One region of the Exiguobacterium sp. s7 genome, then DNA from elsewhere that is predicted to be linked to it. Evidence: riboswitches for the same ligand, from Rfam matches in the RefSeq annotation. Region 1 holds a riboswitch; each other region holds the start of a gene.
The links. A riboswitch is a leader RNA that binds a small molecule or an ion and turns the genes downstream of it on or off. The one in region 1 is predicted to bind S-adenosylmethionine.
Positions count from the first base shown of each region.

Region 2: linked by a shared signal. The riboswitch ahead of msrA (peptide-methionine (S)-S-oxide reductase MsrA) and the one ahead of KNP79_RS11520 (MetQ/NlpA family ABC transporter substrate-binding protein) in region 1 are both predicted to bind S-adenosylmethionine.
Region 3: linked by a shared signal. The riboswitch ahead of KNP79_RS14355 (2,3-diketo-5-methylthiopentyl-1-phosphate enolase) and the one ahead of KNP79_RS11520 (MetQ/NlpA family ABC transporter substrate-binding protein) in region 1 are both predicted to bind S-adenosylmethionine.

Region 1 covers NZ_JACSLO010000009.1:27,130-34,953, forward strand. The annotation lists gene KNP79_RS11510 (aminotransferase class I/II-fold pyridoxal phosphate-dependent enzyme) at 1-430, shown strand, start outside; gene KNP79_RS11515 (iron-containing alcohol dehydrogenase) at 427-1,443, shown strand; SAM riboswitch class I at 1,484-1,587, shown strand; gene KNP79_RS11520 (MetQ/NlpA family ABC transporter substrate-binding protein) at 1,661-2,482, shown strand; gene KNP79_RS11525 (methionine ABC transporter ATP-binding protein) at 2,492-3,526, shown strand; gene KNP79_RS11530 (methionine ABC transporter permease) at 3,561-4,160, shown strand; gene KNP79_RS11535 (Spx/MgsR family RNA polymerase-binding regulatory protein) at 4,188-4,583, opposite strand; gene KNP79_RS11540 (DUF302 domain-containing protein) at 4,755-5,138, shown strand; gene KNP79_RS11545 (hypothetical protein) at 5,245-6,537, shown strand; gene KNP79_RS11550 (hypothetical protein) at 6,549-7,805, shown strand.
Region 2 covers NZ_JACSLO010000002.1:461,825-469,648, reverse strand. The annotation lists gene rlmN (dual-specificity RNA methyltransferase RlmN) at 1-663, opposite strand, end outside; gene KNP79_RS04965 (amidase family protein) at 733-2,136, opposite strand; gene KNP79_RS04960 (hypothetical protein) at 2,248-2,409, shown strand; SAM riboswitch class I at 2,454-2,554, shown strand; gene msrA (peptide-methionine (S)-S-oxide reductase MsrA) at 2,618-3,130, shown strand; gene KNP79_RS04950 (GRP family sugar transporter) at 3,159-4,022, opposite strand; tRNA gene KNP79_RS04945 (tRNA-Ala) at 4,156-4,228, shown strand; gene KNP79_RS04940 (four-helix bundle copper-binding protein) at 4,344-4,676, shown strand; gene KNP79_RS04935 (3'-5' exonuclease) at 4,743-5,309, shown strand; gene KNP79_RS04930 (bifunctional glycosyltransferase family 2/GtrA family protein) at 5,353-6,405, opposite strand; gene KNP79_RS04925 (sodium:calcium antiporter) at 6,514-7,503, opposite strand; gene KNP79_RS04920 (HD domain-containing protein) at 7,718-7,824, opposite strand, start outside.
Region 3 covers NZ_JACSLO010000017.1:5,657-13,480, reverse strand. The annotation lists gene KNP79_RS14375 (sugar ABC transporter ATP-binding protein) at 1-930, opposite strand, end outside; gene KNP79_RS14370 (sugar ABC transporter substrate-binding protein) at 930-2,006, opposite strand; gene mtnA (S-methyl-5-thioribose-1-phosphate isomerase) at 1,999-3,033, opposite strand; gene mtnK (S-methyl-5-thioribose kinase) at 3,030-4,184, opposite strand; SAM riboswitch class I at 4,266-4,368, opposite strand; SAM riboswitch class I at 4,574-4,675, shown strand; gene KNP79_RS14355 (2,3-diketo-5-methylthiopentyl-1-phosphate enolase) at 4,745-5,902, shown strand; gene KNP79_RS14350 (2-hydroxy-3-keto-5-methylthiopentenyl-1-phosphate phosphatase) at 5,899-6,549, shown strand; gene KNP79_RS14345 (methylthioribulose 1-phosphate dehydratase) at 6,546-7,163, shown strand; gene KNP79_RS14340 (cupin domain-containing protein) at 7,177-7,710, shown strand; gene KNP79_RS14335 (TerC family protein) at 7,747-7,824, opposite strand, start outside.

The DNA of each region.
Region 1 (7,824 bases):
CATCGGGAACGCGGACATCATCGAGGCGATCAATACGTATCAGGACCACGTCCACGTCAGCGTGTTCTCGGCCATCCAGGCGGCGGCTGTCGCCGCGCTCGAGGCCCCACGCTCCATCCGGGACGATTTGGCCCGACTCTATGAGGCACGGCGTGATCGCCTGATCGATGGGTTGAACCGGGCCGGTTGGGCCGTCGAGCCGCCGGAGGGTTCGTTCTTCGTCTGGGCGAAAGTGCCCGAGGGCGATGCCAAATCGTTCTCGCGTAAGTTATTGTACGAGGCAGGAGTCGCCGTCACACCGGGCTATTTCTTCGGTTCAGAAGGGAACGGATACGTCCGCTTCGGCCTCGTCTCGCCCGAGCCGAAAATCGATGAGGCCGTCGAACGAATCGAGCGGTTGTTTGCCGCCTATGAGGAGGTGCGGGCATGATTCGTCAGGCCGTCCTTGAATATGACCACGCCGATGACGCGCTCGACCGTCTTGATGACTTAGTCGACGGCCGACGTGCCCACGTCCTGCGCGGTCAGAACGGGTACGAAGTCGTGCGGGCCGTCCATCCATCCATCACGGACTATCCGGCCACGACGTTCCGTGGGGAGTGTACGGACAAGGAAGTCGAACGGCTGATTTTTGAAGACGTCGATGTCCTCATCGCCATCGGGGGCGGGAAGCTCGTCGACACGGCCAAACTCGTCGCCTATCAACAGAACGTGCCGCTCATCATCGTCCCGACACTCGCCTCGAACTGTGCGGCGTTCACGCCTCTCAGCGTCGTCTATCGGGAGGACGGGAGCTACGACCGCTACGACATGTTCCGCGTCGTCATCGAACGGGTCATCGTTGACTCGCGGGTCATCTCGCGCTCTCCATATGAATATTTCCGAGCCGGTGTCATCGACACGGTCGCGAAGTTTTACGAGGCCCGTTACTTGAGCGGTGACAGCTCGGTCGACGCGGGCGTCAACACCGGGCTCGTCTTGGCCCAGCAGTGCGGGCGTCTCGTCGAACTTGATTTGAGCGAGCACGCTTTTGAGTCGTATAGTGATGACGTCCGCTTCGCGGTCGATCACGTGCTCGCCATCGGAGGTGCCGTCGGAGGATTTGGTGACGCCGGGACACGGGTCGCCGTGGGCCATGCGGTCCATAACGCTCTCAGTCGCTTCGAGTCGACGCACCGTTTCTTACACGGGGACAAGGTGGGCTTCGGCTTGATCGTCCAAGAGCGGTTGCGGTGCTCGGCCGATACCGCGTATTTGGAGGCTTGGCTAAGCAAGTTCGGTGCCCCGACGACGCTCGAGACGCTCGGGGTCGGGTCGAGCGAGATCCCGGTATTGGTCGACTCCGTCATGACGGAGACCGAGCTGCAACAGTTGCCAAAGCCGCTCGATAAAGACTTTCTGAAAATAACATTTGAAAATTTGCAATTTTCTATTTACAAATAAAAGAATTGAAAGTAAGATGATAACAATTAAATAGACCGATTGCTTATCAAGAGTGGTGGAGGGACTGGCCCTATGAAACCCGGCAACCAGATCATTATGATCATGGTGCTAATTCCAACAGACGGAACGTCTGGGAGATGAGCGTGTCCGACTTTGTCTTGTCGTGCCCGCCACTCTTCATGAGTAGCGGGCTTTCATTTTGGAGGAGGAAAAACAGATGAACATCAAACAGAAAACAGCACTCGTAGGAACTTCACTACTCGCCGCTATCGCACTCTCGGCGTGCGGTCAATCGGACGCGAGCGAATCGCTCAGCACGGAGTCGCTCACGATCGGCGTCACGGGGGGTCCACACCAACAAATCGCCGAAAAAGTGCAAGAACTCGCGGCCGAGGACGGCCTCGAGCTCGACATCAAAGTGTTCAACGACTATAACACCCCGAACACGGCGCTCGCCGAGGGCAGTCTCGACGTGAACAGTTATCAGACGCTCTCATTCCTTGAACTGCAAAAGTCCGACAAAGGCTATAAGATCGACGACGTGTTCAAGACCGTCGCGTTCCCGATGGGTCTTTACTCGGAAAAGTTGACCGACATTGAGGACTTGAAAGAAGGCGACAAGGTCGCCGTCCCGAACGACCCGGCGAACGAGCTGCGCGCACTCCGTCTGTATGAGACAGCGGGCCTCATCACGCTGAAGGAAGGCTTGACGGACAAGGCGACGAAACGCGACATCGCCGAGAACCCGCTCAACCTCGAATTCATCGAGCTCGAGGCGTCTCAGCTCCCGACCCAGCTCCCGGAAGTCGCACTCGCGGCCATCAACACGAACTTCGCGATGGGTGCCGGCCTGTCAATCAACGAGGACGCCTTGTTCCACGAAGACACGGTCGACAACCCGTATCCGAACTACGTCGTCGTCCGTACCGACAACAAGGATGACGAGGTCGTCGCGACGCTCAAGTCGTACTATCACTCGGACGAGGTCCGGACGTTCATCGAAGAGACGTTCGACGGCTCGATCGTCCCGGCGTTTTAAGGAGGGCCTATGATCGCACTTAAAGGAATCACGAAGACGTTCACGGTAAATAAAGGTGCTGTCACCGCACTCGACGACGTCTCGCTCACGATCGAGAAAGGCGAGATCTTCGGCATCATCGGCCGAAGCGGGGCCGGCAAGAGCACGCTCATCCGCATGATCAATCTGCTCGAACGCCCGACGTCGGGCCAGGTCGAGATCGAAGGGCAGGACATCACGAAGCTCGACAAACGTGGGCTCTCAAAACTCCGCCATCGAATCGGAATGATCTTCCAACACTACAACCTGCTCAAGACGGCGACCGTCGAAGAGAACGTCGCCATCCCGCTCCGGCTTGAAGGTCTCGACAAGGCAACGATCCGTGCTCGCGTCGACAAATACCTCGACATCGTCGGCTTGACGGACCATCGGAAACATTATCCCGAGCAACTCTCGGGCGGACAGAAGCAACGTGTCGCCATCGCCCGGGCCCTCGCGCATGAGCCGGACATCCTGCTCAGCGACGAGGCGACGAGCGCGCTCGACCCGGAGACGACCGAGTCGATCCTCGACCTCTTGCTCGACATCAACCGCGAGCTCGGACTGACGATCTTTTTGATCACGCACGAGATGGAAGTCATCGAGCGCATCTGTGACCGGGTCGCGGTCATCGAGGCCGGCCGAATCATCGAGGAAGGGGACGTGCTCGACGTGTTCTCGGACCCGCAGCATGCGACGACACGCAAGTTCTTGAAGACGAACCTCGATGTCCCGAAAGAGGTTGTCGAAGAGTTGAGCACGCACGGGATGCTCGTCAACTTGTCGTTCATCGGTCATCAGAGTGAACAGGCCGTGCTCGCCCAGTTGACGAAACGGTTCGGCTTGCTCCCGAATATCATCGGGGGCGGCATCAAAAAGCTAAAAGGCGGTCTCGTCGGCAATCTGCTCGTCCATTTGGACGGGGATGAGGCCCAGACCGACCAAGCCGTCCGCTTCTTAGAGGCGAGCGGTGTGAAAGTGAAAGAGGTGACGAACCGTGCTTCAGTTTTGGGAAAATTGGGGTGACTTGATTTGGACGGGGACGATCCAGACGCTCACGATGACCGGCATCGCGCTCGTCATCTCGACGTTGATCGGACTGCCGCTCGGGACGCTTCTCGTCTTGACGCGACCGAACGGCCGGCTCGCCAATCGTTATTTCTACGGGGCGTTATCAAGTGTCATCAACGTCGTCCGTTCCATCCCGTTCATCATTCTCTTATTCTTCATCCTCCCGTTCACCCGTTTTATCATGGGCACGACGATTGGCGTCCAAGGCGTGCTGTTGCCGCTCATCGTGTTCACGGCCCCGTATATCGCCCGGCTCATGGAGTCGGCGCTACTCGAGGTCGACCGTGGGGTCGTCGAGGCGTATGAGGCGATGGGCATCTCGACCCGTAAAATCATCTGGTACGTGTTGATCCGGGAGGCCCGCTCTTCAATCGTGCTCGGTTTGACGATCGCGACGATCGGTTTGATCGGGGCGACCGCGATGGCAGGACTCGTCGGGGCCGGAGGACTCGGCGATATCGCTTACCAATACGGGCATCTCCGGTTCGAACCGGAGGTCATGTACGTGACCATCTTCGTCTTGATCCTGCTCGTCCAATCGATTCAATCGTTCGGTAACCGCTTGGCGGCCCGACTCAAGAAGGCATAAGAAAAGAGCTCTGCTTCGGCAGGGCTCTTACTTGTTGTCGAGCAATCGTTTCAATTCGGCGATTCGGTCATGGCGCGGGATGAACGTACGAATCTCTTTCTCGCTGAACCCGATCTGAATCCGATTGTCGTCGACGACGATCGGACTCTTCAAGATTTGGGGGTGCGACGCCACAAAGCTGTACAGCTCACGGAGCGACATCTCGTCAAGTTGGTCCGCCGCTTGTTTGTACACGCTCTTTTGGACGGACAACAGGTCGGTCGTCCCGTTCTCGGTGAGGCGGAGCATGTCTTTGAACTCGGTGAACGACATCCCTTGATCGGTCAATTTTTTCTCGATGAATGGGATGTTCTGTTCGCGTAACCAATCAATCGTCTTACGGGAAGAACTGCAGCTTGTATGTGTGAATACGGTGACCGTCACGGCAACCACTTCTCCTTTACGTAAGTATGGACTTCTCTATTTTCTCTCATTCATACGTTTCGAACGCGAAATATGTTTCAAATCACATATACTTTTTATCGCCATCGGATGATTTGTCGTCAGTCAGTTCGGGTACATGACGAAAGAGACCATAACCGAGGAGGGATTTACATGTTTGATTACACGGTCAAGACAGACCAGACGGTCGAAGCGGTCGTCGAGAAGCTGAAAGCGACGCTCAAGGAAGAAGAGTTCGGAGTGCTCTGGGACTTTGATTTGAGCGAGACGCTCGAAGAGAAAGGCCAAGCGATCGACGGGGACTATCGCATCCTTGAAGTATGTAATCCGAAAGAAGCGAAGAAAGTCATCACGGCACATCGGGAAGGCGGCTATTTCCTGCCTTGTAAGCTCGCTGTCTTCACGAAAGACGGGGCGACCCATGTCGGGATGCCGAAGCCGACGAAACTGATCGAGCTGATTGAGGATGAGTCGCTTCAATCGATCGCCCACGACGTCGAGACGCGACTGACGCGTGCGATTGATCAAGCCGTATAATTGAATGAGCGAACCCGTCCATGAGAGTGGACGGGTTTTTTCCTGTTCCTCCTTAAAGTCATATAATGGTAAAATTGGTACAAATAGATTTTAAGGGGCGGATGATTTGAAAAAGTTAGCCAGTGCACTCGTATTATCCATGGGCTTATTGGCCAGTTGCGGTGGGGAAAAGCCAGACGTCGTGAACTTGTCGTATGTCGATGCGCATTGGACCGTTAACAAGTATGCCGAAGAGAAACTGATTTCCCTTCATTCAGCCGACGAGACACTTCAAGCCTGTACCGGTGACTTGACGACCGAGCTAAAAGGCGACTTGACCGTATTCGATACGATTGTGGCGAACCGCTATCCGATGACGGACACGGGTGAAGAGTATGCGTTCAAGGCCGTATCGTATATGAAAGGAGATGAGAATTATGCCATTTGTCGTGATATGGCATCAAATCGATTCTCAGCGCAAGTGATCGAGTCGTTCCCTGACGATGTGGACGTGAAGACAGGTACACCGATTAATCGCTATCCCGTAGTCGGACCGGCCGACGATTCCGCCAAAACCGCCTTGCGCAATGCGGATGAATTGAATGAGTCAGGCAACCCGATTGAACCGTTCCTCGATACGATTGTCGCCTTCTCCCCGGCTCTGTACGGCGAGATTGAATTGGAGGTCGGAGGAATGCCGAGTCCATATCCGTTGTTCTCGTTCGACCCGTCGATGGCCGGCATGACTGATATCAAATTGGCAATTGGTTATGACAAGCTCACTGAGAAACCGTATTTGCTGCTCATGTTTGCGGATCTTTATTTCTCTGTGACTCCGCTCGAATCGATGATTGACCCGACGACAGAAGGACATACATATGAGGGGTTAACCGTCGAACGTCTCCCGCTTGAGACGGAGCTCGTCCCGGACAAAACTTACCCGCTGTATGAGTTTTCCTATACCCGTGATGGAAAAGTCGTCAATGAGACGATGGCGTTCAACTACCGCACCTCTGATTTATTGTCGACAGCGGAACGAAAGAAGCTCGAGACACAGCTTGAGGAAGACTACATGCCACTTGTGACCGGTCCACTCATTTACCTTCACCAACAACCGTTCAATACAGAATCTCCTTTGTCATACCCTGCACTCTTAAAAGCGGCCGGCAACGAGATGGACGACCTCGTCCAAGCGATCGACTCTGCGGAGCCGACGAACCGTTCAGGCGAGGAGGGTGACTACAGATACTTGACGATTGTCGATGGACACAAAGGTCAAGAGTTCGAGGTGACGTATAAACAGCGATCGAAGAAGCTGGATATCTACGTGACCGACCGATCAACCGAAGAGACATATAAACTGACGAGCGAAGGGGCCGAGACGTTCTTGTCTTACTTCCCTGATTTGAAGAAGAAATGAGTGGAATCAACATGAAGAAACGAGCGTTGATGGCATTGTCACTGTTATGGTTGACGGCAGGCTGCTCGGAAGATGTGGACGTCGTCCGCTATGGCCATATCGAGGAGCACTGGCAAGCCGAACGGGTTACGTTGAACAGTCAAGAGCCTGTAGTGGATGCCGAAACAATTTTGAACCAATGTGAAGACAAGGAACGACTGACCGAACTAGATGGAGAGACGTTTTCAATCCTCGGGATGGCGTATGCGACCCGGGCCCCGCTTATGAATGATGACTATTATGGATATAGTTTTAATGAAGTGACCTATGTCGAGGGGGATACAATCTATGCGCTCTGTAAATCAGACCGGATGGACGGGATGGAAGGGTACCGGGCCGTCGAGCTCGAGGCACGGCCGTCTTTCTTAAAAGACGAAGTTGGCACGGAGATCTCGTTCCTTCCGAACGTCCATGTCGCGACGGAGAACGAGCGGGCCTCGCTACATGAGCCGGACGCCTTCTATGACAATGGACAAGACATGGAACCGTATCCGGTCACACTTATGAGGATTTCGCCTGGATTTAGCGGCACGGTCGAGATTGGGATTGAAGAAGGGGGCTACTTTAACCCATTCTTCCACTTTTTGCCGAACCTTAGACCGTCCGATGTGTTTATCGCATTAGGACGAGATAAGGCCACGAACATGCCTCATCTGCTCCAGTCTTATGGTGGAGACAAGGCTCGCTATTCCTCCTCCATTTTACAAGATGCCGATTTGCTCAACGGGGCTGACAGTTTAACCTTCCGTCGAATCCATAACGGCGGCACGATGGAACCGATGACACCTTATCCGCTATATGACCTCACGATTGACGTGGACGGACAAAACGTAACAAAAACCGTGTCGATGCGCTATCGAACGAGCCCTCTCCTTACAGATCCTGCAGATCTAGACGAGATAGCGGTCGCTTACCTCCATCAGTATCCGTATCACCGGGAAGTCCCGCTCCCTTACCCTGATGCGGTGAACGTGAGCGGAAAAGCGTATGACCGATTGGTCGAAGCCCTCGAGACCGCTAGACCGTCGACGAAGAGTGGTGATACGAAAGACTATAAGTATTTGACGCTGTTGCACGGGAATCTCGGTCAACAGTTCGATGTCAGTTACCAGCAACGGTCGAAGAAAGTCGATGTCTTCGTGAAAGACGTGAAGTCCGGGGAAGTGTTCAAACTGTCGAGCGCTGGGGCGGAGACGTTCCAAGAGTTATTCCCACAGGCTTTCGAATGAACAGATTGGACGTGAATCA
Region 2 (7,824 bases), on a different contig from region 1:
CGGCGCATGGAGCGACAGCGCCAAGTTGATGCGCAAATCGAGGTCCGCGAACTTGTAAATCTTGTCGGCGAGTCCGCTCGTCGAGACGTTGATTTTACGCGGCGCGATCGCGAGACCGCGCTCGTCCTTGACGACACGCAAGAAGTCGACCAAGTTGTCAAAGTTATCGAACGGTTCGCCGATCCCCATGACGACGATATGGCTGACCCGGGCCCCTTCGCCGACTTCGTCCAAGTAGTGTTGAACGGTCATGATTTGTTCGACGACTTCGCCCGCCGTCAAATCACGTGTCTTCTTCAAGAGACCGCTCGCACAGAAGCTGCAGCCGATATTGCACCCGACCTGCGTCGTCACACAGACCGAACGGCCGTACTTATGTCGCATGAGCACAGTCTCGATATAGTGCCCGTCGTGTAGTTTAAGTAAAAATTTGACCGTCCCGTCGCCCGCCTCTTGTTTGACGAACAGGTCTTGCGTCGAGATGACGTATTCGGCGGCGATCGCCTCACGCACCTCGGCCCGTACCGAGATGTCCTCGATTTGTTTCACTCGGTCGATGTAGAGCGAGTCCCAAATTTGTCTCGCATGGAAGGCGCTGTATCCCCAAGAGACACACGCTTCTGTCAGCTGATCGAACGTCAGCCCGTATATAGATGGTTTCATTGCTATCTGTCCTTTCTTCAATCCGCATACGTACCATTGTAGCGGACGTGGACGACGGGTGCAACGTTCTTATAACGGTGGAACGGGACGCGAAATATGCCGCTCGAACGCATACGCCAGACGGATCAAGTCACGTTCGGCATAACTCGTCCCGGTGAACGACAGGCCGAACGGCGCCCCGCTCGCTTTCAAGCGATATGGGATCGTGATGGTCGGATGCCCGGCTTTTGCCGCCATGTCATAGTTCAAATCGTGAGGCAAGACGAGCGCGTGCAACTGCTGTTCGTTTAATAGGCGGTCGAGTCCGTCCGTCTTGGCGTCACGCACGTCATCGAGCCGGCGCGTCAAATAGGCCGCCTCGATGAGACGTCCCGACAATCTTTCCGCTTTCTCGAACGTCTTTTGTCCGTGCGGGATCGTCTCAGGATGTCTGTTGTTCCAGTCCATCAAATCCGACAACGTCTCGTACGGGAGCGTCGTCGTGGCCAGGTACGCCTCGATCCCGAGTTTGAACTCGTGGTACAAAATATCGCCTTGGTCGAGTGTATCATGGGCGGGCAGTTCGACTTCGACAAGGTCGATGCCGCTCTGTTTCAACAGCTCGGTCGTCTCACCGTATAATGCTTGTTCTTCTGCTGATAAATCAGCTTTGACGATCCCGACACGCATCCCGACCGCTTGGCGCTCGTCGAGGCACGTCCGATACGGCGGGCCGGCCGGGAGGTTGAGTGTCGCCGGGTCCGCCGGGTCTTCCCCTACCATCGCCTCAAGTGCCCTTACCGCGTCTTCGAGCGTTCGTGCCATCGGTCCCGCCGTGTCTTGCGACCGCGAAATCGGGATGATGCCACTCCGACTGATGAGGCCGACGGTCGGTTTGATGCCGACGATGCCATTGTGCACGCTCGGATGGATGATGGAGCCGCTCGTCTCGCTACCGACAGCGAGCAGTGTCAGGTTCGCTGCGACCGCAGAGGCCGAACCTGAGCTCGAACCTCCGACATCGAGCTTATCCCCATATGGATTGAGCGTCTGCCCACCGACACCGCTCCAGCCGTTCGGCATGCCCTCGGTCAAAAAGTTGGCCCATTCGGACAAGTTCGCTTTCCCGAGGATGATGGCCCCGCTCGCTCGCAGGTTTTGGACGAGATGGGCGTCCCGGCCTGCGAAGTGATGTTCGAGGGCGACGGCCCCGGCCGTCGTCTTCATGAGTCCGGCTGTCTCGACATTGTCTTTGATCAGCACCGGGATGCCGAGTAGCGGCAAGCGTAGCCCGCGACGAAACGCCCGGTCAGCCGACTCGGCCTCGAACAACGCGTCCGGGTTCACTTGAATGACCGCCTTCAGTTTGTCGTTGAACTGGGCGATCCGGGTCAAATAGTAGGCCGTCACGTCACGTGCCGTAAACGTTCCTTCTTTATATCCGCGATGGGCAGATTCGATATCGAGTTCCATAAAATCAAATGTGTCAGTCATATTGATTCCTCCTTTGGTCACTCGATGGTATTCGCTATCGACATTTGATTTCCTGTTTTCGTTCGCCAACGAATGTGTAACTTGGTACACTGAAAGAAAAGGGAGGTTACTATGAACCGTTCGTACGTACTCGTCTTATTGTCCGTCTTTGCCTTGTTCTTCTTACAGTTATATGCCGGGGACGCCCCGTATACGCTACCGCTCTCCATCGTGCTCGTCATCCTGATCCTCGGTGCCACCTTGCTCCAACTACGGCGCAAGCCAAACCGTTGACGCCGCTTCAAATCTGATGGTATGATGCTGTCACCAACTACATATCGATATCTTGAGTGAACGAGAGACCTGGCTCTATGACTTCACAGCAACCTGCTACGGCAAGGTGCTACTACCAGCAAGGCGATTGCCTTGGCCGATATGACAGAGCGCTCATGTCGATGACATGGGCGCTTTTTTTGGGAATGAAGATGAGGGGGACAAGATAATGGAGAAAGCAACATTCGCAGGCGGCTGTTTTTGGTGCATGGTGACGCCGTTCGAGGAACAACCCGGCATCGAGTCGATCGTATCAGGTTATACGGGAGGTCACGTCGACGATCCGACGTATGAACAAGTGAAGACAGGGACGACCGGACACTATGAGGTCGTCGAGATCACGTTCGACCCGACGCTGTTCGCTTATGAGCGACTGCTCGAACTGTATTGGATTCAGACCGATCCGACCGATGACGGCGGTCAATTCCAAGACCGAGGCAGTCAATATGCGCCGGCCATCTTCTATCATACGGAAGAACAACGTGTGAAAGCAGAGCAGAGTCGCGACGCGCTCGCGGCGAGCGGACGTTTCCAACAGCCGATCGTCACGAAGATCTTACCGGCTGACACGTTCTATCCGGCCGAGGAGTACCATCAAGACTTCCATAAAAAAAATCCGGCCCATTATAAAGAGGACCGGAAAAAATCTGGGCGTGACGCATTCATCGAACAAGCCTGGTAAGCGAAAGACGGGTCGTCTGACCCGTCTTTTAGCTTTTAGCGATTCCGAGCATGAATCCGGCCACGACGATGAGGCCGATACCCATAAAGACGAAGACACGTTCTTTCGTCGTCTTCTCTTCTTTTAATAGATAGATCCCGCCGAGCGTCGCCACGACGACGTTCAATTGCGACAAGGCGAATGACGTCGCGATTCCAACTTCACCGCTCGACACGAACAGCCCGAAGTTCCCGATCCCCCAGGCGATCCCGGCCAAGATGTTTTTGAACGTCTTCGGATCGAACTTCTTCACATCTTTCTCACGCAGGCTGAACAACAGCGCCGCGACGAACATCCCGACCGACTGTGGCAAGATCGCCGTGATCCCGTCGACCTCGAAATAGTTCGTCAGGACGGCGTACGTCACGTAACCGATACTCGACACGAGCAGAACGAGCAAGCCTTTCTTCAAGGCGCCGCTGCTGTCGCCGTCTTTGTTCTGCTGATACGACGTCAACGCAGCCCCAATCACGATGAGAACGAGCGCCGAAAATCCGAGCCATAGTTCGGTCGTCGTTTTCCAGTCTCCGAGGACGATGACACCGAACAACGATGTACCGAGAAGCTGCATGCCGGTGCTGATCGGCATCGCCTTCGAGACACTTAAAATTTGAAACGATTGGAACTGTAAATATTGTCCGAGTGCCCAAAACGCGCCGGAGATGAATCCGGTCACGATTGCGAGCGTCGTGAACCCGGGATTGAACACGAGTGCGATAATGACCGCCATCACCATCGCCCCGATTGTCGTCCCGATCAACTGTTGAATCGGCTTCCCGCCGACCTTTGAGACGATGAGCGGGATGCTCCCCCACATCAAGGCAGGTAAGAGTGCGAGTAAAATCATTTCCATACATGACACCTGCTTTCGTAATATAACATCATTTGTGATTTTCCCACGTTCAGTGCTGATTAAACTTTGTTCAAAAAAATTAAAAATAGCCATTGCCAAATGTTTTACTAGGATGATATAATAATTTTCGAACGGGGCATTAGCTCAGCTGGGAGAGCGCCACGCTGGCAGCGTGGAGGTCAGCGGTTCGAGCCCGCTATGCTCCATTATTGAAGTCACCACTCATTTGAGGGGTGACTTTTTTTGCGTCGCCGCTCGGTTTAACTCATCCGCTAGCGGGTAATGATTGTAAGACATCATTATTCTAAAGGGGGACTTATCATGGACCGAGCCTCTGTCGAAGAGACCATTTTAGCCGTCATCGACTGTATGCGGGCAAGCAATCATTGTTTCTCAAAATGCTTACAAGAAGAAGATTTGTTGATGGTCGCCGAGTGTATCCGGCTGACGAAAGAATGTTCGGAAGTGTGTGCACTCGCCTTGAACGCGCTCGAGACCGATTCGGCTTTCACCAAACCGATTGGTGCACTCTGCGCCCAGGTGTGTGACACGTGCGCCGTCGAATGTGGCCGCCACTTGCACGACCATTGCCAACGCTGTGCCGAAGCATGTCTCCGCTGTGCCGAAGCATGCCGCAACCTCGTGGCCGCATAATCGCTTTTTAGTCTAACGATATGTTAGACTTTTTTTATACTTGTTTTTACGAGAAAGGGATTAATTATGCCACATTCAATTCTTGCCATCGACGTCGAGACGGCGAACCGCGATAGTCGCAGCATCTGCTCTGTCGGCTGGAGCCTGCTTGTCGACGGTGAAATCATCGAAACGAACCAACTGCTCGTCAATCCGGAGGAAGACTTCGATGCCGGCAATATCCGGGTCCATGGCATCCGGCCGAGCGATGTCTGGGACGCCCCAGCGTTACCCGAGGTGCTCGAACAGCTCTATCCGACGCTGCGGGATGTCGACCTCGTCATGGCACACAACGCATCGTTCGATATGGGCGCGTTCAAGAAAGCGATCGCCAAATACGATTTATATACGTTTCCGACGATCGAGTACGGCTGTACCGTCAAGTTGTCGAGAAAACTGTATCCAGGTCTGCCGAATCACAAGCTGAACACGATGGCGGAATATTTGAACGTCCCGTTCATGCATCACGATGCGGCTGAAGATGCTCGCGTCTGTGCCCTGCTCATGCGCGACATGATGCAGAAGACCGGGATCCATGATCCGCGTGAACTGCACCGGTACACATCGGTCAAGCTCGGAAAACTCGCTTATTGAACGATATGCATGCCAGACAGGCCAAGACACACGTCTTGGCCTGTTAGCGTTTAAAGATCCATTTTTTCTGGACATAATAACTGACGACGAACAAGAAGCTGTCGACGAACACTTTGATCCACACCTCACCGTCGCGGATGACATAGAACAGCGCATAGACGAGACCGGCCGACAGCGCCATCTGCAATCCGACTAGACCGAAGTATTTCGGCATCGCCCGCTTCGCCTTCGAATGGAACACAATTTTCCGATTGACGAAATAATTGAACAGCGATGACAGGATACGGGCCACGACCGTCGCAATCAAGACGTGCGTCGTCTCGAACCACGGATTCAACAAATAGACGAACAAGGCATAGAACCCGATGTCTAACAGAAATGATGCGACCGATGATAATGAATAGGCCAAAAACATGCGATAGATAAGAATCGAGTCGATCACCGGCCGGAAATGGGACGAGGCGTTTTCTGCCACATAGACGGTTTGAATTGGTGTCTGATGAATCGGGACTTGCAATCGTTTCGTGAACGTCAACATGTTCATCTCGAACTCATAACGGTTCCCCGGCACATCAAGCAATTGTTCTGCATACCGCAGCGGAATCGCCCGGAGGCCGGTTTGGGTGTCCTTCAGACGAAGACCGCTGCCGAGCAACATGACGCCGCGCGTCATCTGATTTCCGAATCGGCTCCGGAACGGGATATCGGACCCTGAAAAGTCGCGGCAGCCCATAATCAAATGATGAGGCCAACGTATGCCTTCTTCATACAGCTTCAAGACGTCGGCCGGCAGATGTTGCCCATCCGCATCGACCGTGATGACCCCGTTCGTTCTAGGGAAATGCTGAACGACATGTCGAATCCCGGTTTTCAACGCCGCACCCTTCCCTTGATTCCGGGTATGCTCGAGCACCGTGACCCATTTTCCGACCTCGTCAAAAATCGGACGGGACGTCTCGGCACTCCCATCGTTCACGACGAACAGATGGACGAACCCTTCTTCTTTCAACTCCCGGACCAGTGTGACGAGCGCTTGATCGGGATTATATGCTGGGATTAATATGACGTAATCATCAAGACGTTCCACGGAATGCATTTGCATCGCCACCCCTCCTTCCCTCCTTCTATACCCAAGTGAGTGAAAAGTGATTCCTCGAACCGCCTCAAACAAAAAACACGATGTCCGAGGACACCGTGTGGTCGATCAACCGATGAAGATGAAGTAAGACGACGCGAAATAGACGAGGACGACGAGAACGGACGGCAAGACGTAGCGGAACTTCGACGTGACATCTTTTCGAAGGACACTGTACATGACCAAGACCGACAAGATCGTGATCCCGATCGCCGTCACCAAGTGTGACGTGGACACATCCGCCAAAATCGAACCGCCTCGGTAGAAGACATCCGACATCGCGATGATGAGCATATTGAAGATGTTACTCCCCAAAATCGAACCGAACGCCAAGTTGACGTTACCAAGCTTCAAGGCGACGAAGACGGCGACCGCTTCTGGGAGCGACGTCGAGGCCGCGATCAAGAAACTGCCGACAAAGCTCGAACCGAGTCCGGTCACGACGGCGATTTGGTCACCTAACACTGAAAGCGCCGTTCCGGCCGCCATGATGACGAGTGCGGCGATGATGAAGCCGATGACCGCGCGCTTGATCGGAATTGAGTCGGTGACGCTGACACCGACTTCTTGCTCGACTTCCCGTTCTGTCGTAGGTTCTTTTGGACGTTGTCCGATATAGTAAATCCCAACCGCGTACAACCCTGCAATCAATAAGGCATCGATCCCGATCCCGAGAATCGTGAAGTCGATGCGGATGACGAGTGCGAGCATCGTCACGAGCGTCAACATCAAACCGAGACTCGCCGTGTAGAGGTGATCCCGACTTGCTTCGTTAAATAGACGCTTCTGACGATAATACAAGTCAAACATCGCCAAGATAAAGATGTTGAACAAGTTCGAGCCGAGCATGTTCCCGATGGCGATGTCCGGGTTATTGATCATGACGGCCGATACGCTCGTCGTCACTTCCGGAAGCGATGTCGCTCCGGCAAGCAACACGGTCCCGACGAGCATGCCGCTCATCGTCGACTTCTCGCTGATGACGTCGGCATACGTCGATAATTTGATGGCAGCATACACGGTGAGTGCTGCGGCCAAGATGAAGTAAATAAATACCATTTTCTGTGTCTCCCCTTTTTCAAAAAATCAAAAAAGACCTTTTTATGGACGCCGAAGAAGCATCCATAAAAAGGTCTCGCGGACTTGGATCAGAAGCTCGATGGACCGAGTGCGTTGCACCGTAGTGACGATCCATCGACCACATTCGTGGTCGCTACTCCCCTTCTTATGTTCACGATGAATATATCACGTTTAAGGTCACTTGACAATCATTTCACTCAAGCCACGCGACGATCTCGTCCGACTGCAATGCCATTCGATACGATAATTCATCGATCGCTTGGAGTGCCGGGAGCGACAAGCGTTCCCACAGTCCAGCTT
Region 3 (7,824 bases), on a different contig from region 1:
AATCTTGAGCGGTTTCCCGTCCAACGTCACTTGTTGTTCGACACCAGAGAGACCGAATAGCGCCTCGATCAACTCCGTCTTCCCGCTCCCGGTGACGCCTCCGATGCCGACGACTTCGCCTTTATACGCCGTGAACGAAAGCCTCGTCCCGAACGTCGGTAACGTGAGCTCTGCCTGAATCCGGATCTCGGTTTCAGGAACGGCTTTCGCTACCGCCTCTGCCATGTCGGATCCGCTCAAATACGTATGGATATCCCGTTCTGACAACGCCTGAAACGGCCCTTCGTAAGCGATGCGCCCATCCCGGAGGAACGTCGTCGTCGTGGTGACGCGCGACAGTTCGTCCGACCGGTGCGTGATGAGAAGAATGCCGACGTCCTCTGCTGCGAGCGACTGCAGTAATGTGAGCAGTGCCGCCGCATCATCCGTCGACAAGGCGGCCGTCGGTTCGTCGAGCAAGAGGTAGGCCGCATCACTCGCGAGCGAACGGGCAATCAAGACACGTTGCTTGACACTGAGCGGGAAACGCCCGACCGGTTCGGTCACATTAAGATCCAGTCCGACGCGCTCCAAGTAGGTGGCCGCTCGCTGTTTTAGCTCACGAGGACGAATCCGTTCGACCGCCTGCCACGGCACGACGTTTTCATAAATCGGTAAATCGAGATAGAGGGCGTCATCGACTTCTTGCGACACCGTGATGACCCCGCGGCGTATCGCCTCGGCCGGTGTGAATGTGACCGGTGTCTCATCGAGTTCGATCGTCCCGGATGTGGGGGTGATGGCGCCACTCAACAGCTTCACGAGCGTGCTCTTTCCGGCCCCGTTCAATCCAAGCAAGCCATGAATCTCGCCACGTCGGAGCGTGAAGTTGACATCGTCGAGCACGGTGACGTCGCCATAACGTTTCGTGACGCGTTCCAGCCGTAACATCAGTCCGTCCCTTTCATCCAGTCCGACCAGGCCGCGTCTGACGCGCCCCAGTTCGGGACGTATTGGCCGAGGTCGTCCATCGTCACTTTTTCGTCCGGCAAGACGTCACGGTCGACGAGATACGGATCGACTGAATGAATCGACGGCGTCTCTTCACCCGCCAGTTTTTGATACGCGTAACGGACTTGGATCCGTCCGATTTCAGCCGGATCCGTCGCCGCCGTCACTTTCCACGGGCTGCCGTCCTCTTGCATGAGTTGAAGGTCTTCGTCACTCAAATCGATGCCATAGACGGCGATTTCATCGCGTCCGGCCTGTTTGATGGCACGGCTCGCCCCTTTGGCGAACTCGTCCCACATCGCGAATACGGCATCAATCTCGCCTTCCGGATACTTCTTCAAGATCGCTTCCATCTGGCTCTGTGTGTCGAGCGCCGTATTGTTCGTCGCCGAACCGAACTTGGCGACTTCCGTGATGCCCGGGTAGCGTTTCAAGAACGCATCATAAATCGTGTGGCGTCGTTCCATCGGTGTGAAGCCACCGACCCAAATCGTGACGATTTTGCCTTCGCCGTCCAAATCTTCGGCCAGTGCCTTGAGCGAACGCCAAGCGAGCGAATAGTCGTCCTGGTCGATGACCGTCACCCCGTCGTTCGTCAAATCATTGTCGAACGCGACGACTTTGATGCCTTTGTCGAGTGCGCGTTGGACCGGTTCTTTCAATGCATCGGCGCGGCCATGGTCAATCAAGATGACATCGACGCCTTGCGTCGTCGCCGTGTCGACGTAACTCGCCATCTTCGACAGATCGTTGTCGGCGTTGTACACTTTCACGTTGCCGCCGAACGATTCGACTTGTTCCGTCACCCCATTGATATACTGCGACGAGAACGTCCCGATCGACATCTGCATGATGAGGGCGACGTCGATATCTTTTGGCAACGTCCCGTTCGAGACCGAGACGGGTTTCGTCTCTGCCGTCTTCTCGGCCGGCTTCGATGGGGCCGCTTGCTCGTTCGTGCAACCGACGAGCGCCAAGACGAATGTGAATAACAAAATCAAGAGTTTTTTAGACATGAATCGTTCCCCCTACATGATGTGTGATGGCGGCCTCTGTCGGTTCGAACACACCCGCCTCGGTGATGAGTCCGGTGATGAGATCGGGCGTCGTGACGTCGAACGCCGGATTGAAGACGGTGATGCCGACGGGCGCCGTCGGTTGACCACCGATATGTGTGACTTCTGACGGGTTCCGCTCCTCGATTTCAATCGTGTCATCCGCCGTCAAATCGAACGTCGAATGCGGCGCAGCGACGTAGAACGGAATGCCGTAATGCTTGGCGAGGACGGCGAGCTGCAACGTCCCGATTTTATTGGCGACGTGCCCCGTCCGTGTGATGCGGTCGGCTCCGACGATGATGGCATCGACTCGTTTCGACTGAATCGTCCAAGCCGCCATATTGTCAGTGATGAGCGTCACGTCGATATCGGCCCGGTCGAGCTCCCAGACGGTGAGGCGTGCCCCTTGCAGGAGCGGCCGCGTCTCACAGGCGAAGACGTTGAAGGATACACCGCGTTCTTTTCCAACGTAAAACGGGGCGAGCGCCGTCCCATAACGCGATGTCGCGATGGCACCGGCGTTGCAAATCGTCAACACGTTCCCCCCGGCCGGCAACACCGTCAGTGCATGCTCGCCGATGGCCCGGTACGTATCGACGTCCCGGTCGTACAAAGCGATGGCGCGGCGTTTGATTTCCTCGGCAATCGCCTCGAAGTCGTCCCCGACATTTAAATCAAGGAGCGATTCGATCACGTTTTGCAGATTGACCGCCGTCGGCCGGGTCGCGATCAAGCGGCGTCCGACGAGGTCGAGCCGACGCGTAAAGTCCGGATCGTCGACTAACCGGCCCGCCTCTTTGGCGAGGACGAACGCCCCGAAGTATGCGATGGCCGGGGCGCCGCGGACTTGGAGCGTCTCGATGGCATGTTCGGCCTGTTCGAGCGTCTCAATCGTCACGTACCGCTCTTCATGCGGCAACAACGTCTGATCCAATACGATGAGTTCGTCTGTCTGTGAATGGAAACGGATGTTTTGGACCGTCATACGCGCACCCCCGACAGGAGTGTCACCAAGTCGTCAATCGATTCGACGCTGTGGCGTTCTTTAATGAGCGCCGTCCCGAGGGAGAGCGCGTCACGTTTTCGTTCGAGCCGCGTCGCTTCCGGCAACGTCTCGAGATCGGCGACACCGGCCAGTCCGACGGCACGGCGAATGAGTTCGCAACCGGCGTAGCCGATCGTGTCGCTGAAAATCGTCCGCAACAACTCGTCGACGAAACCGTCCGTGTTGAACGGCTCGACGGCGCGTTCAAAATTGGCCCGAAACGTCTTCTCAAACGTCTCCCACACCGTCAAGACGTCCGTGAAACGCTCGAAGCGTTTGAGCGGGTCATGGAACGTCGACAGCGTCAAATGGGCGATGATTTGGCCGAGGTCGAAGCCGAACGGTCCGTAAAACGCGAACTCTGGATCGATAATCTTCGTTTCTTGTTGAGTCGCGAAGATGCTCCCCGTATGTAGGTCGCCGTGTAGGAGTGCCTCATGTTTCGTGACAAAGCCGACTTTCAGTTTCGTCACCTCGACTTTGAGCGCTTGGTCTTGCCAAAGGCGTTCGACATCTTCTCGCAGCGCCGTCTCGATGTTGTTCGACTCCGCGTCTTTGAACGGGTCGGTGAAGATGAGTTTCTCGGTGATGTCACACAGTTCTGGGTTGTAATAGTCACGTTCAATCCGCTTCTTCGCAATCGGTCCGGCCGCGTAATCCGACGTCGCGAACAGCGTCTCGCCTAAAAATTCACCAACATGGCGGGCCAGTTCAGGATACGTTTTCCCTTCCAAATAGCCTGTCCGAACGATCTCAAAATCTGACAGGTCCTCTAAAATCGTGTAGGCGAGCGTGCGGTCACTACCAAGCACGATTGGAACGAAACGAGGGACGACGTTGGCGAATTCGCGCAATGCCAACTGCTCGATCCACGCCCGTTCAAGTGTGAGTGGCCAACTTTCGCCGACGACTTTCGCATACGGGAGCGCTTGTTTGACGATGAGACTCGTTTCGCCTTGTCGGATGCGGAAAACGAGGTTCAAATTGCCGTCCCCGATCTCCTCGCAATGCGTGATGCCTCCGTCTTCGATTAACCCCAACGTTTTCACATGCTCGACGACGGTCTGTTCTGTAAATGGTTGATATGACATGATGTTTTCCCCTTCCTGTACGTTGCCCACAAAAAAAGCCCCTTTCTCCGCGAGAAAGAGGCACAGCCAAACTGGTTGTTCCTCTCATCTGTCAGACATTCGTCTGGTGGATGTAGCACCGTGCCTAGTGGTCGGTTGCTGCGGCGTCATCGGGCCAATTCCCTCTGCCAACTCGCGATAAGAGTGGTTTATTCGATTCGGTGAACTTATGTGCTGAATATTACGGACTCGACGTCACAATTGTCAACGTCATTTTCTCGGTGCACCTCCGTCTTTTTTTGTGCATATATGGAAACAACTTTCCAAAATATTTTTTTTGGAAAAAAAGGAATTGACGACGTGATGATTCTGTGCAAAAATTCAATTAAATTTCACAACTTCAAATCACATTCTTATCAAGAGCAGACGGAGGGACAAGCCCGATGATGTCGCAGCAACCGACCAGAGATGGCACGGTGCTAATTCTTGCAGCGTAAGCTGAGAGATAAGAGTTCATTTTTTTATGATGACCTCTTGCCTCGGCATGGGGTCATTTTTGTTTGCCTGGAAGGAGGAACCATATGAGTATCACTGCCACATATGAAATCAAACGGACGGACGCGGTCGCGACCGTCGCCAACAAGATCGCCCTCGAGCTGACCGTCGGCACATGGACGGACTTGCCTCACTTAGAGCAAGAGCAGTTACAGGCGTTCCGAGGTGAGGTCGTATCAACCACACATACGGACACGACGAGCCGCTTCACAATCCGCTATCCGTTACATAATGTCAGCCCTGACTTTTCATCCATCTTGACGACGACGTTCGGGAAACTGTCCCTCGATGATTCGGTCCGATTAATCGATTTGACGTTGCCGGAGACGCTCGCCTCTGATTTCAAAGGCGCCAAGTTCGGTGTCGACGGGATTCGTGAGTTGCTCGGCGTTCAGGATCGCCCGCTCGTCATGAGCATCTTCAAAGGCGTCATCGGCCGTGACCTCGCGTTTCTCGAGCAGCAACTCCGCGATCAGTTCGCCGGTGGCATCGATATCGTCAAAGACGACGAGATTTTATACGACAACCCGCTCACCCCGTCGCTTGAACGGGCCCGGATCGGAGCGGACGTCATTCAAGCCCACTTCGAGGCGACCGGGAAACGCGTCCTGTACGCCATCACGCTGAGCGGCCCCGTGTTCGGTCTGCGTGACCAGGCGCTCCGTCTCATCGAGGCCGGTGCGACGGCGCTCCTGTTCAACGTCTATACGTACGGTCTCGACGCACTGCGCGAACTCGCGAACGATCCGGATATCCACGTCCCGATCTTGGCACATCCGGCCTTTGCCGGCGCCTTGACCGGATCAATCAGTCATTCGCTTTTGCTCGGTAAACTCCCTCGCCTCGCCGGGGCCGATTTGACGCTCTTCCCGTCACCGTACGGCTCACTTGCGACACCGCGCGACGAGGCGTTCGTGATTCGTGACCAGAGTGCCGAACCACATTGGTCGAAGCCGATTTTGCCGGTCCCGTCCGCGGGGATTCATCCGGGACTCGTCGCCGATATCATTCGGGACTTCGGGACGGATGTCGTCATCAACGCCGGCGGTGGCATTCACGGTCATCCGGACGGTGCAGCCGCCGGGGCTCGTGCGTTCCGACAAGCCATCGCTCACGTACTCGGTCAAACCGAAGGGCAGACGGACGAGCTCGATACCGCGTTGAAGGCGTGGGCGTCACGATGACGGCCCATATCCTCTGCGACTTTGACGGGACGATTACGGCGGAAGACAATATCATCGCGTTGATGAAGGCGTTCGCCCCGCCGGCTTGGGTCGAGTTGAAAGACGCGGTCCTCGAGCAACGGATTTCCATCCGATCCGGGGTCGGTCAAATGTTTCGACTGTTGCCGAGCGAGGCCGCCCCGGCTTACCGTGATTATTTGTTGGAGCGCATCACGCTCCGCCAAGGGTTCCCGGCATTTTTAGAAGAAGTTCGGGTCCATGGCTGGAAGTTTGACGTCGTCAGCGGCGGGATGGACTTCTTCGTGCAACCGGTCTTGGACGGGCATGTCGCCCCCGAGCATATCTACTGCAACGTCGCCGACTTCTCCGCTGAGACGGTCACCGTCGCTTGGCCGCACGCTTGCGATGAACAATGTACGAACGATTGCGGCTGTTGCAAGCCGACGCTCGCTCGCCGCCTTGTCAATCCCGCCGATCGCTTGATTGTCATCGGCGACTCGGTGACCGACTTCGAGGTCGCGAAGCGTGCCGACTTCGTCTACGCCCGAGGTCAACTCATCACGCTCTGCGAAGACGCAGGCATCCGTTACGCCCCGTTCGAGACGTTTGACGACATCACCCATCACTTGAAGGAGGTTGCCGTATGAGCCTTGCCGCACGTTGGCTCGAACTGGCCGACATTAAAGACGAACTCGCCGCCCGCGACTGGTTCCCCGGAACGAGTGGGAATTTGGCGATTCGCGTTTCCGATGACCCGCTCGAATTTCTCGTCACGGCGAGCGGACGCGATAAACGAAAACGAACACCGGACGACTTTGTTCACGTCGATGCGGCCGGACGCTTGATTGGCAAACAGAACGGTCGTCCATCCGCCGAGACGCTGCTTCACGTCGAAGTGTTCAATCGGACGGACGCGACGTGTTCGCTCCACGTCCATACGGTCGACAATAATGTCATCTCCGAGCTCCATGCCGCCACCGGCGAAGTCGTCTTCACCGGCCAAGAGATCATCAAGGCGCTCGGCTTCTGGGACGAGGATGCGGTCGTCCGCGTACCGATTATCGAGAACCATGCGGACATCCCGACGCTCGCAGCCGCCTTCGCCCCTCATATCCGGGCAAACGCCGGCGCCGTCCTCATCCGCAATCACGGCATCACCGTCTGGGGCGAGACCCCGGCCGCGGCCAAACGTTATTTAGAGGCTTACGAGTTCTTGTTCAGCTATACGTTAAAACTACGCGCCCTAGGCGTCCATTCATAAGGAGGAACCAACCATGGCAACTGTCTATTTCCAACAAACCGAAGAACGTTACGTCGATCAAACTGAAGTGAGTGCCTTTTTAGAGTCACGCGGGATTTTAAATGAGCAGTGGGATATCACAAAGCTCCCGGAAAACCTGCAAGAGAACTATCAGTTGACGGACGAGGACAAACAAGCGATCTTGTCGACGTTCCGTGACGAGATTCGTGACGTGTCGGAGCGCCGTGGCTATGAGACGGCAGACGTCATCTCGTTGTCGGATGCGACGCCGAACTTGGACGAACTGCTCGTCAACTTCCAAAAGGAACATCATCACACAGATGACGAGGTCCGCTTCATCGTCAGTGGCCATGGCATCTTCGCCATCGATGACGCCGAGCGCGGCTACTTCAACATCGAGCTTAACCCGGGTGACCTCATCTCGGTGCCGGTGAACACACGCCACTACTTCACGCTCCAAGACGACCGCAAAGTCGTCGCCGTCCGCATCTTTGTGACGACCGAGGGATGGGTGCCGATTTACGAGAAACAAGACGTGACAGCATGAAAAATGGTCTCTCGCACAAAGGCGAGAGACCATTTTTTAATGTTTGGCAGCGGCTGTCGGTTTTGAAGAGAACCAACCCCATGCCGCGATCCCGACCATGACCGACCAGAAGAA